Regions from separate parts of the Vibrio sp. genome, predicted to be linked through region 1. Evidence: predicted binding sites of a transcription regulator. Region 1 holds the regulator's gene; each other region holds the start of a gene.
What was found. Region 1 encodes PurR, which represses purine synthesis genes. Its sites were predicted from a motif close to TNANGNAAACGTTTNCNTNA; they were not measured.
Positions count from the first base shown of each region.

Region 1 (3,201 bases):
AATCTGCGCTCAAGGTAACTTGTGCCCTATAGTTACATACTTAAGTAAGTATAGGGAATCATTGATATAGGGAATAAGAACGAGTCATGAAGCAGAAAATTTCCATCAAAAGTAAAAAAGCCAGCATTATGCTGGCTTTTTATCAATCAGTTGGAGAGTTTGCTAAGTAACTCTTGTCGACGAGTTTGAGGTATTACTGACCAGTGCGTACCTTTTATTGCACCTTCTAGCGCCCAAAGTAACTCAACACTGACTTCTGCTGAATGAGAAGACTGAATAGCCTTATAAGCATTGACTGCGCCCGCTTCTTCCAAGGATTCAACGTCGTCAATCCCTGCCTTTTTCAGCATTCTTTCCGTTGCTAATCGCAAGTTAGGTAAATCTTTCAAGCGGTTAGGCTTAGCTTTTGATTGTATCTTTTTCTCTTCTTTTGCCGCTTTTAAAGCTTGTTTAGCAAGCGCTAATGTTCGTTCGGTGTCAGAAGAAAGATCATCAGTTAATGCAAAATATTTGGTTACGACGGGGAAACCGCGTTTTTTATAAACGTATGGTTCCAGCGCAAGGGTTTTAAACTGCTGTGTAAGCTGTTCATCAGCGCGCACGTGCAGTCTGTCATTTACCACCAAGGCAAACATCGTTTCATCTGCGAAAATGCCGAAGCCGCCAAACATTGAACGAGACTTAATTTGACCAAGTTGCTCAAACAGTCTCATTGAGTCTTTTAGTATTGGTTTATCCATGCTGTAATTTCTCGGTGTATATGTATACGCCACCAATTCAGGTCCGAGAGAGTAGCAAAATAATGCAGAAATTTTGTCAGTAAGGTGTCATACAAGAAAACACTTCGTAAAATATCGACGAATTCCATGTCTAGTGCTGTTACGTGTTAAGACGCGTCTAGATTACGAGAAATCTTATTGTACTAGTTTTGCATATTTGCCATCGGCAACCCCGCTGCCTTGTACTAATGACTTAAGGCCGGTGGCTTTGCGTCCCATCCTTTCGGAATGGTTTGCCCTGTTCGTGGCATTAATCGAACTATTTAAGAATAAATAATATTTGAGGTAAGTATCACACTTGGAGTGACTAAATGTGATCTTGGTTCAGTAAATTGATGGGGGTTATGCGTTTGGCTAATCAATAATCATATTGCCAAACGCATATCGTTATTACTTGTTAAGGTTGCGAACCGTACAACGCTCAACAATTTCTGGGTGCATTTCAAAAACGCGTTTTTCGTGTTCTTTGTCCTTTATGCGCTCTAGCAGAATTTCAAACGCATTTTTACCAACACGACGTTTTGGCTGGTGAACTGTTGTTAGTGGTGGAGAGAAGTATTCCGCTAACTCAATATTGTCATAGCCAATGATCGACATGTCTTCAGGAATTTGGATACCTTTCTGCTGTAGGCGGCTCATCAAACCAAGAGCCATAGTGTCATTGAAACAGAATACTGCAGTAGGGCGCTTGTCCATTGCGACGATCTTGTCAGCAGCTAGTACGGCTGTATCACATTCAAAGTTACCTTCGAGGATCCAGTCTTCGTTGACATTGAGTTCGGCCTCTTGCATTGCGCGTCGGTATCCCGCGATACGTTCTTGGCACGCTGCTTTTTCGAAGTGACCACTTAAACAAGCGATGTCACTATGCCCGCGTTCAATAAGGTATTTCGTTGCTAGGTAGCCACCTTCTTCGGAGTTATCGATGATCTTGTCTGCTTGGGAGCTCTCTGGGCCCCAATCCATAACCACTTTTGGAATATCTTTGTGGCGATCAAGCATTTCACTTAACTCTTCAGTTAAGTCAGAACACATAACCAAGATACCATCTACACGCTTTTCAGCTAACATGCGGATGTAATCACGTTGCTTCTCGTAAATACCACCGGTATTACATAGGATCAAAGTATAACCTTGACGGTAACAGTAGCTCTCTACACCATCGATAACTTCAGAAAAGAAAAGGTTGGTTGATTGAGTAACTAACATACCGATGGTACGAGTGCTGTTACATTTCAAGCTACGAGCAACAGCACTTGGTGCGTAATTCAGTTCCTGTACTGCTTCCATGACCTTTTCTTGGGTCGCTTCTGCAACAAAACGTGTTTTATTAATTACGTGAGATACCGTTGTCGTTGACACGCCGGCTAAGCGCGCTACGTCTTTTATAGTGGCCATAAGGTTCTGTCCTGTCGATGACTGCCACGGAACAATATTCCTAAGTTTAGGATAATCTGGCAGAAAGTATCAGAAACACAAAAACCGCTGTTAATTAGCGGTTTGTATTTATTAAATTCATTTTTATCGTTTGCGGTCACGATTCTAGACCGCAAACTGGAGAAGCGCAAATAAAAAGGCTTTTGTTACCGCTTAGGGTCACAAAAAGTAAGGTTTATTCACCTTTTAAGTAGCTCGAGTCGAGCTCTAAGAATGCGACCATCAAGTTCGCGATAGCAGAATAGAAACCAAATTCGTCAATGTTTTTACATTTCGCAGCAAATTGTGGTGTCCAACTTAGTAGGTGATCGCAGATAAATGCATCTTGTGCGGCCAACGCTTCTTCCATTGCACTTTCTTGCTCCAACTCGTTAGAGCGGATGATTAGGTTACCTAAAAAATCAAGCTCGATGGCAATATGGTCTGCGGGCTCATTAAGGTTCTCATCTACCTGCACTCCATATTGTTGGAGCAGCGCTTCAATTTCTCTCGCCGGTTCATCATTCAAGAGACCTGACTTACCGATGTACATTGAAGCGTAAGGCAAAGCTGAGTCTCTATCCGATTTAAGGAACAAATCACAAAAATCTGCTGATAGCTCTAGCTGAGCATCCTCTCGGTCCATTAGGCGGTTCAAAGCGTCAATGACGTCAGAAACGGCAGGTTTTAGTGCTTCGTTCTCACCCAAACCAGTCAGAAATGAGCGAATTTCTGCAGAGTGATACTGATCTAAAGCTTCCTGAGTCAGTTCTTTTGCCATCAGGCTAGAGAGCCACCAGTAGATCTCGGCGCGTTTTTCATTAAATGCTTTAATTTCTTGCATTAGGTTTAACTCCTAAAATAACTGCGGATAGTTTACCCAATAAAAATGAACAGCGGTAACACTGGTTGTGACGAAATAAATGTAAATGTGGAAAAAAGTTAACCGATAGCCTAGGTTTGTCTTGAATCAATAAAAAATCATCTTTCTTGGTTTTAAAGTAAC
Region 1 covers NZ_CFHWOM010000062.1:9,198-12,398, forward strand. The annotation lists gene AC4MRV_RS19140 (TfoX/Sxy family DNA transformation protein) at 147-740, opposite strand; cyclic di-GMP riboswitch class I at 942-1,027, opposite strand; gene purR (HTH-type transcriptional repressor PurR) at 1,170-2,177, opposite strand; gene torD (molecular chaperone TorD) at 2,392-3,039, opposite strand.

Region 2 (3,201 bases), on a different contig from region 1:
TCGTAGCTTGCGCGCTTTCTCTCGTGAATTAACACTTGAGCAACTAGAAGAAGCGTTGGACAAATTAACTATCGTTGTCGAAGAGCGTAAAGAATCAGAAGAAGCAGAACGTGCAGCTGCAGCAGAGCAAGAAGCAAAACTATCAGCTATCGCTGAACAAATCGCTAAAGATGGTATTGATGTTGAAGCTCTTATCTCTGCTCTAGCAGGTGAGACAAAAGGCAAGGCTAAAGCAAAATCTAAACGTGCTCCTCGTCCAGCTAAATACGAATATGTTGACGCAAATGGCGAAACGAAGACTTGGACTGGTCAAGGTCGTACTCCTTCAGCAATCCAAGAGCAATTAGATGCTGGTAAAGTTCTAGAAGACTTCCTTATTGAGAAATAATGAACCTTCTTTGTAAAAAGCGCCTAAACGGCGCTTTTTATTTATGTACTAAATAAAAAACCTCACATTAGTGAGGTTTTTTATTGTTATCTTTCCCAGTATGCTTCTTCTAAGCTATCTTCTCGCTCTGGTAACCCTCTCGACAATCTAGGAGAGTGTTGAACTAAAACTTCATAACTAGCTCGGTTGGAGTATTTACATACCTGAGAAAAAGATGAGTACGTCAAATACGCGTGAGCGTGTTTGCTAGAATTGGGAACGTTCTCTTTATGATATTTATTTGCAGCCATATCATGTAATAACGCAGATAAAGCCGCGTCACCTGCACCGTTCGTGTTCTTAATTTTTTCAGGTCCACCCATATAAGGTGAAATATGTGAGTAAACTTTAATAGGATTCTCACAGTTATCTTTTACTGCAGGGCGACTAAACTCGTAACGGTTAAATTCCGCGATACTGCCTGGAAGTAATGGCAAAGACGTTTCACGCTTCGCTGCCTCTTCCGTGTAACCCGCCATAAACAAGCCAACAGGACCCGCTGTACACAATACTAAATCAACCCATTCCAAAGCTTTATCTGAAGCCGCTAGTGGATCGGATTCACCAGTTAACGCTTCTGCTTCATCTTCATTCATTGCGACTACTGAGACGTGGTCACGTAAAAACTCTTGCCAGAATTTCGGGTCATCCTGAATAACAAACTTTGTACCCAGAGTTAATACAACAGGAACGTTATACTTTTTGGCATACTCTATCGCTCTCATTGTAGCTTCAGGCATTGGATCACCCTCTTTACAACGAACTAAATAAGCCGTTAGTACTAACGCTGAAGCGTTTTTAAAAATCTTCTCTGGGATGCTATCTGGACGAAGTTGGTTCATCTGGCCTTCGCTAATTGCAAAAGTTCGTTCACCATCTTCTGTAATTAATGCAAAACAACGTCCAATCGCACCTTCAACACCCTGAAGGTAATTGAGATCCATGCGGCTAGATGTATTACATAGATAACGATAACCATAACTACCGATCTTAATATCTTGGCTCATTACACCCAATAATGTCGAGCGATCATCCGCCAACACAGAGTAGTTATGCAACGTATTACCGATCGTGCCACCCGCGTATTCGTTGGTGATTAACTCATTCTGCTTAAGCTCAATATATAAAGCTTCTGCGGTTGCGTCATCGATAACTAATGAGTGTCCCTTACTCAATTTGTACTTTTCGATTAATTCCGAGCCCACCTTCGCTTCAATATCAACCAAAGTCTGGTCAATACCAATAATATGTGTGCGAGACATTTTTTTGCTTTCTTGCGCTTGACTCACTAAAGGATCACGAGCATGGACTGGGAAATAGTGTTTCGATTTACGTTGACCAGGAAATTTCATAGCTATATTTCTACGGTATAGGTTCGAGTAAGGGATGAAAGGATGCCGGATTCTACCGCGCACATTTAGACGCGGCAACAATCGCAATTATAGCAAACGTTTGCAATGAAAATTAATTTTCACGCTGTTGGATACGTAATAAATAAGAGGACTTATTCCCCTTCCATGAAACTTAAATCCGGCAGGCGCTCTAAATTTTCTGTGTAACGTTTAAGATTAAACTCGCCTTCATTTTTCATCACATCAAAAATCTCGATCGACATAGCGCAAGCCATCATCGCCACAGCATCCTCACGAGGCGTACCAGTCATCATTAATCTCATAAGAGTTTCTTTCACTTTGATTGGATTGCCGTCCTCCAATTGGTTCTCGATCACTTCGATCAAATGTGACTCTTCAAAGATTTGGTTTTCTTCACTCATTTGTTACTTCCACAGGGCTTGAATTTCGGCAACTATGCCACATATAGACACTCGATAGTAAAAAAAGCGCAGATATAGTGAGTGATAGAGCAAAAAACGTTCTGTTTTGAAGTGTGAGGCCGATCTCGGATCTGTCACCCTGAAAGGCTTTCTGATAGAATCTGCGTCCAGTTAAATTAAGTGGTGTTTAGTAATGTCTGACAACAGCCAAAAGAAAGTCATCGTCGGTATGTCCGGCGGCGTTGATTCATCTGTTTCTGCGTATCTGCTTCAACAGCAAGGTTACCAAGTAGAAGGCCTGTTCATGAAGAACTGGGAGGAAGATGACAATGAGGAATATTGCACAGCAGCGGAAGACTTAGCCGACGCTCAAGCAGTGTGTGACAAGTTAGGCATTCACCTACACACCATCAACTTCGCTGCAGAGTACTGGGACAACGTATTTGAATATTTCCTAGCGGAATACAAAGCTGGCCGTACTCCAAACCCAGATATTCTTTGTAATAAAGAAATCAAATTCAAAGCATTTTTGGAATTTGCAGATGAAGTTCTTGATGCTGATTTTATCGCAATGGGTCATTACGTCCGCCGCACATTCCCAACTGCGGAAGAACAAGCAGCAGGCGAAAAACCGCAAATGCTACGCGGTTTAGATAACAATAAAGATCAAAGTTACTTCCTATACACACTAAGTAGCGACCAAGTTTCCCGTAGCCTATTCCCTGTGGGTGAGCTTGAGAAACCTGAAGTACGACGTATCGCAGAAGAACAAGACCTGATCACAGCGAAGAAGAAAGACTCCACCGGTATTTGCTTTATCGGAGAGCGCAAGTTCACTGAATTCCTAGGCAAATACCTACCAGCGCAACCAGGTAACATCGAAACACCTGAAGGTAAAGTTATTGGCAAGCACCAAGGCTTGATGTACCACACTCTAGGTCAACGCAAAGGCCTTCATATCGGTGGTCAAAAAGGCGGCGGCGGTAACGAAGATCCATGG
Region 2 covers NZ_CFHWOM010000003.1:137,119-140,319, reverse strand. The annotation lists gene AC4MRV_RS04160 (H-NS family histone-like protein) at 1-388, shown strand, start outside; gene AC4MRV_RS04155 (inosine/guanosine kinase) at 475-1,779, opposite strand; gene AC4MRV_RS04150 (hypothetical protein) at 1,932-2,201, opposite strand; gene mnmA (tRNA 2-thiouridine(34) synthase MnmA) at 2,395-3,201, shown strand, end outside.
Region 2: the regulator PurR is predicted to act here: its motif matches at 1,868-1,887, upstream of AC4MRV_RS04155 (inosine/guanosine kinase).

Region 3 (3,201 bases), on a different contig from region 1:
TCACAAGTGGCGAAGTTTATCTTGGTGCTTACGCAGAAAACGCAGCCTTCAACCCAAGCCTGCCTCCCCTACAAGTTGCCATGATTCAACTTCTACTGGATGGTAAATCGCTACAAGATATCGAATCTGCAGCACTAGCGGAAATGGCAGAGGGTACAATCAGTCACCTTGCTGACACTCAAGCAACATTAGAGGCGATTAACCCGGATATTCCGGTGACTTACCTAGCGGTATAGCACGAAAAAGGCGCTCAATGAGCGCCTTTTTTAATCGACGGTTACCACTCAAACATCAAAGAACGGAGTTGGATCAACTTCTAGGCTGCTTGGAGCAATGGCTCGTTCGATGGTAACTTTACTATGCTTAACATCAACATAAGTGACATCAACGAACCGCTTGTATTTGCGTGAGTAGAAACACTTCACCTCTGGCTTCAACGGCTCTGCTGTGTTTGATGTCCATACAATACCAACACGACCATCACTAAGTTCTACCAATGCGCCAACGGGATAAACACCAATACAATTGATAAACTTATAAACCAACTCTCTATCCAAGTGAAATGGCGTCAAACTCAAAAGAATCTTAAACGCTTCAGCAGAGCTCATCCCCCTTTTGTAACAACGATCCGCCGTTAAGGCATCGTATATATCAACGATACAGCTCATCCTGCCATGCGTGGGGAGTTGCTCTGCATTCAGACCTCTAGGGTACCCAGTGCCATCGAGTTTTTCATGGTGCATAAGACACACATCTCGCGCAATGTCGCTTAAACCGGTCACAGTGTTAATGATCTCACCAGCATACACTTGGTGAAGCTTCATGTGTTCAAATTCATCAGGGGTCAAACGCGCTGGCTTGTGAAGTACTTTATCATCCACTTTTATCTTACCGACATCATGAATGATACCGCCGATAGCCATCTGTTTTAGCGTTTCTTTTGGCAAGTCTAGGTGCTTGCCAAAAGAAACCAATAATGTCGCGACGTTTACCGAGTGTTCCAACAAATACTCATCTTTGCTACGGAGAGCGGAAACACAATGCAAGGCGTCCGAATCAATCAAAACAGATTCAATCAGATCGTCGGCCCAACCATCGAGCTCATCAACATGAATCGATTTGCCTTCAAAAGTTTGGTTGAGGATTTTTTGAGCAAGCCCCTTCGCTTCTTTGATAATTTTGGAAGCTCTCTTTTGCTGGGAAAAGCGACTCATTTTCTTACGTTTGATAGGAGTCGACTCGGTTGTTTGAGGCTCGTCTACAACTTTGTCGTTGACTGGTTTAAACACACTGCCTTTGGTTGACAGACTTTGATCCACCCACGCGAACTTAACGCCACTTTTGACTAACTGGCTGATCGCTTGCTGCGTTGAGACTCGGCCTGCGTTAGCAAGATTTACGCGTTTACTGTCTTCAATGGCGGTAACAAACATGCCAATCGTCAGCGTATCAATCGGAATCTTAATGGATTGTTTTGGATCGTACTGCATCTGTTCTTCTTATTTTTGACATCAACTTCAACCTCACATGTTTACTCATCAACTTGTAAAGTAACGAGGACAAGGTGGCCAATGTGAAGTTTGATGCCGCTGTGACTTATGAAATACACGATTTCTATATTGATATGATTATAATCGCTATCGCTACTATTTCCTTGTCAGGATTCGAGATAACATTAAAATTATCAATATTTTCTTAGAATAATTAGTTGTAAATCATAATATTACATCAATTTTTCAAACTGGTTTACAGTACATATCCCCACTATTAGCTCTCAACATGACGCAAACGTTTGCTTTTCGTAAATTAATCCGTATGATTCCCTTCAAATTCATTGTCCTCTATTTAAAAAGGGTTATCTATGTTTGGTTCTGCTACACGTCAAAACGCAACGCGCGTCCTGTTACTTGGATCTGGAGAGCTAGGTAAGGAAGTCGCTATAGAGTGCCAGCGCCTCGGACTGGAGGTGATTGCATGTGACCGCTACGAAAACGCCCCAGCCATGCAAGTTGCTCATCGTAGCTACACGCTAGATATGCTTGACGGTGATGCGTTAGAAGCCATCATTAACAAAGAACAACCTGACTTCGTTGTACCCGAAATTGAAGCCATTGCCACAGACAAACTTGTCGAGCTAGAGGCAAAAGGCCTAAATGTGGTACCTACTGCTAATGCAACTAAACTGACAATGAACCGCGAAGGTATTCGTCGCCTAGCTGCAGAAGAGCTAGAGCTTACAACCTCCCCTTATCGCTTTGCCGACAACTATGCAGATTTCACCGCAGCTATCGAAGCGGTTGGCATCCCTTGTGTTTGTAAACCAGTAATGAGCTCATCAGGTAAAGGACAAAGTGTTATTAAGTCAGTAGATGATGTTCAACAAGCTTGGGATTACGCTCAAGAAGGTGGTCGCACGGGGGCTGGACGCGTAATCGTCGAAGGCTTTATTGATTTTGATTATGAAATTACGCTGCTGACTGTACGCGCAGTTGACGGTGTACACTTCTGTGCTCCGATTGGCCATCGCCAAGAAGATGGAGATTATCGCGAGTCTTGGCAACCACAAGTCATGTCAGACGCCGCATTGGCCGCAGCTCAAGACGCAGCAGGAAAAGTGGTCAATGCACTGGGCGGATACGGCATTTTTGGTGTGGAACTTTTCATTAAAGGGGACACAGTGATATTCAATGAAGTATCTCCTCGTCCGCATGATACTGGGCTAGTGACATTAATGTCGCAAGACAGCTCTGAATTCGCGCTCCACGTACGTGCGTTTACAGGAATGCCAATTGCTGGCATTACACAATTTGGCCCAGCCGCTTCTGCAGTTATCCTTGGTCAAGGCACGTCACAAGACATTCGTTTCGACGGTCTAGAGCAAGCGCTTGCAACACCTCAAACCCAAATTCGACTGTTTGGTAAACCAGACATCGATGGACGCCGCCGCTTAGGTGTCGTAATTACTCGTCGTGAATCCATTGAGCAAGCAATCGAAGACGCCGTTACCAGTGCGGCACAAGTAAAAGTGATTTACTAATCGCTATCGAAAAGAGCGTTTGGTTTCCCAAACGCTCTTTTCATTTAAGACTCTATCAAATAAACCACTTCGGTCATTCGAGCCCCTTCAATTTTTGAAAGTTTCGGCGGCATGTCCGCCTCATCATTACGATGTAACTCTGTAATTTTGTAGCCTTTATACAA
Region 3 covers NZ_CFHWOM010000036.1:22,471-25,671, reverse strand. The annotation lists gene cdd (cytidine deaminase) at 1-236, shown strand, start outside; gene AC4MRV_RS15800 (cyclic di-GMP phosphodiesterase) at 285-1,490, opposite strand; gene purT (formate-dependent phosphoribosylglycinamide formyltransferase) at 1,862-3,037, shown strand; gene AC4MRV_RS15790 (thiopurine S-methyltransferase) at 3,082-3,201, opposite strand, start outside.
Region 3: the regulator PurR is predicted to act here: its motif matches at 1,781-1,800, upstream of purT (formate-dependent phosphoribosylglycinamide formyltransferase).

Region 4 (3,201 bases), on a different contig from region 1:
AAAAAGGGCTCAATGAGCCCTTTCAAAATAGTTTCAAAGTAGATGGACGAAATTCAAGGAGCTCACACGGAGTTTGCGCTAGCAAATGAGTATGTGCGACACAGAAGTTCGTTCACTCTACGAAGAAAAATTAAGCATAAACTGGTAGACGCTTACAGATCTCGAGTACTTTCGCTTTCGTTGCTTCGATAACTTCCTCGTTGCCGATGTTATCTAGAACGTCACACATCCAGTTCGCTAACTCTTTCGCATCTTCTTCAGTGAAACCGCGGCGAGTGATTGCTGGAGAACCTACACGGATACCTGAAGTAACGAATGGGCTACGTGGATCGTTTGGAACTGAGTTCTTGTTTACAGTGATGTTTGCTGCGCCTAGTGCCGCATCTGCATCTTTACCTGTAATATCTTTGTCGATTAGGTCGACTAGGAACAAGTGGTTTTCAGTACCGTTAGATACGATTTTGTAACCACGCTCTTGGAACTGAGCAACCATCGCTTTTGCATTCTTAACTACGCGAGCTTGGTACTCTTTGAACTCAGGTTCCATTGCTTCTTTGAACGCCACTGCTTTACCAGCGATAACGTGCATTAGTGGACCACCTTGACCGCCAGGGAATACTGCTGAGTTCAGCTTCTTGTACATCTCTTCGCCAGCGTTAGACAGGATTAAACCACCACGTGGGCCTGCTAGTGTTTTGTGCGTTGTTGTTGTCACAACGTGCGCGTGTGGTACTGGTGTTGGGTAAACACCTGCAGCGATAAGACCCGCTACGTGCGCCATATCTACGAATAGCCAAGCACCTGCTTTGTCTGCGATTTCACGCATGCGAGCCCAATCTACGATTTGAGAGTAAGCTGAGAAACCACCGATGATCATCTTTGGTTTGTGCTCTAGGGCAAGTTGCTCCATTTCATCGTAGTTGATTTGGCCAGCTTCATCGATACCGTAAGGAATTACGTTGTAGTGCTTACCAGAGAAGTTTACTGGTGAACCGTGAGTCAGGTGACCACCGTGCGCTAGGCTCATGCCTAGAACTGTGTCGCCTGGATTCAGAAGAGCCATGTAAACAGCGCTGTTTGCTTGAGAACCAGAGTGTGGCTGTACGTTTGCGTATTCACAACCGAAAAGCTCACATGCACGATCGATAGCAAGAGCTTCTGCTTTATCAACGTACTCACAACCACCGTAGTAGCGCTTGCCTGGGTAACCTTCAGCGTACTTGTTAGTTAGCTGAGAACCTTGAGCTTCCATTACACGTGGGCTTGTGTAGTTCTCAGAAGCGATAAGTTCAATGTGTTCTTCCTGGCGAAGAGTTTCTTCTTGGATTGCTGCGAACAGTTCCGCATCGTAATCTGCGATGTTCATATCACGCTTTAGCATCTGTATCTCCTGACTCAGATTAAGACTTAAAAATTGCAAAAAAACTGATTTCTGACCTCAATACCGACGTTTTTAACCGACGCAAACGTTTGCATTAAGCTAATGACGCGCATTCTACATAATTTGATCTGGGTCATAAAGAGAAAATTGAATTTTTTCTCATGCAGTTTTTTCATAATGAATTACAAGGATCGTCATGTTGACACTTTTTACGCCTCTCACTGAGACAAGTGTCAAATCTATCCTTTACACCCCGTAAAACGATAATTACATAGGTTTACCTTAAATTTGCCTCTCAAGCTACCGAAATCCTTATTTTTTAAATAGTATGCACGCCATTATTTACTGGTTAAATTTCAAATTGATGGAAAAACACTCAAGAAAAGAAGACTGGGTCGCAATTCTTACTGGCACATTTTTAGTCGCTCAAGGTGTCTTCTTCTTACAATCCGCTTCTTTACTGACTGGCGGAACTACGGGCTTAGCATTATTAGTTAGCCAATTTGTATCGATTTCATTCGGTACGCTTTATTTTATTGCTAACTGTCCATTCTATTTATTGGCCTGGAAGCGCTTTGGGGCACGATTTGCGTTTAATAGTGCCGTTTCCGGTGCTTTAGTCTCTATTTTTGCCGACCACCTCTACCTAGTGATTAGCTTAGATACCATTAATGAAGTGTACTGCGCAGTTGCAGGTGGACTACTGATGGGATTAGGCATGTTGATTTTATTCCGCCATCGTTCGAGCTTAGGTGGATTCAACGTTTTGTGTCTATTTATTCAAGACAAGTTTGGCATTTCGGTGGGTAAATCTCAGCTAGCCATCGACTTTTGTATCTTAGTTGCCTCTTGCTTCTTCGTTTCACCAGAAGTCATTGGTCTATCGATTCTTGGCGCTATTGCTCTAAACCTTGTACTGGCAATGAACCATAAACCAACTCGCTACTCCGTGAATTACGGCTAGTAACTACCGCTCATAAAATTAAGGGTTGATGCATCAGCATCAACCCTTTTCTTTTTAACTCAATTCTCCATGAGAGGTTCGCGCTTTCACGTCATGGCTGAGCTCTTTGTTTAGCTCTGCTTCTACATGACCTGGTGATTGTGTACTTGCCGAAATCAAGCGGTACATAGCAGGAATAACGAACAGAGTAACTAGCGTGGCAAAAGCCATACCGAAGAAAATCACAGTACCGACAGCCACTCGGCTTTCATAGCCTGCTCCAGTAGACACAATCAAAGGAATCGCCCCCGCCAGTGTCGTAAACGCAGTCATCATGATTGGACGCAAACGGCGAGCCGATGCATCTACAATTGCTTTTTCAAACTCGATACCTCTATCACGAAGTTGGTTAGCAAACTCAACGATTAAAATACCATTTTTGGTCACCATACCTATCAGCATGATCATACCGATTTGGCTATAGATGTTGAGCCCCTGCCCCATCAAGAATAATCCAAGGAATCCACCAAACACGCCCATAGGAACCGTGAACATCACCACCAGCGGGTTAATAAAGCTTTCAAATTGAGCAGCAAGAACCAAGTACGCAACCAACAGAGCCAAAGCAAAGACCACTAAAATGCTCGATTGATTCTCTTTGTAATCTTTCGATTCTCCGGAGTAGCTGACGGAAATATCCCCCGGAAGTAACTCAATCGCTTGCTGATCTAAAAAGTCGAGAGCTTCGCCAAGCGTGTAGCCATCGGATAAGTTGGCCGTAATCGTAATCGCCTTTTGCTTGTTGTAGTGCGAAAGACGAATGGATGAAGCCACCTCTTCAATCTTAGTCACGGCATCAAGAGTGACTAACTCGCCA
Region 4 covers NZ_CFHWOM010000010.1:3,899-7,099, reverse strand. The annotation lists gene glyA (serine hydroxymethyltransferase) at 131-1,381, opposite strand; gene AC4MRV_RS08770 (YitT family protein) at 1,746-2,345, shown strand; gene vexH (vibriobactin export RND transporter permease subunit VexH) at 2,400-3,201, opposite strand, start outside.
Region 4: the regulator PurR is predicted to act here: its motif matches at 1,459-1,478, upstream of glyA (serine hydroxymethyltransferase).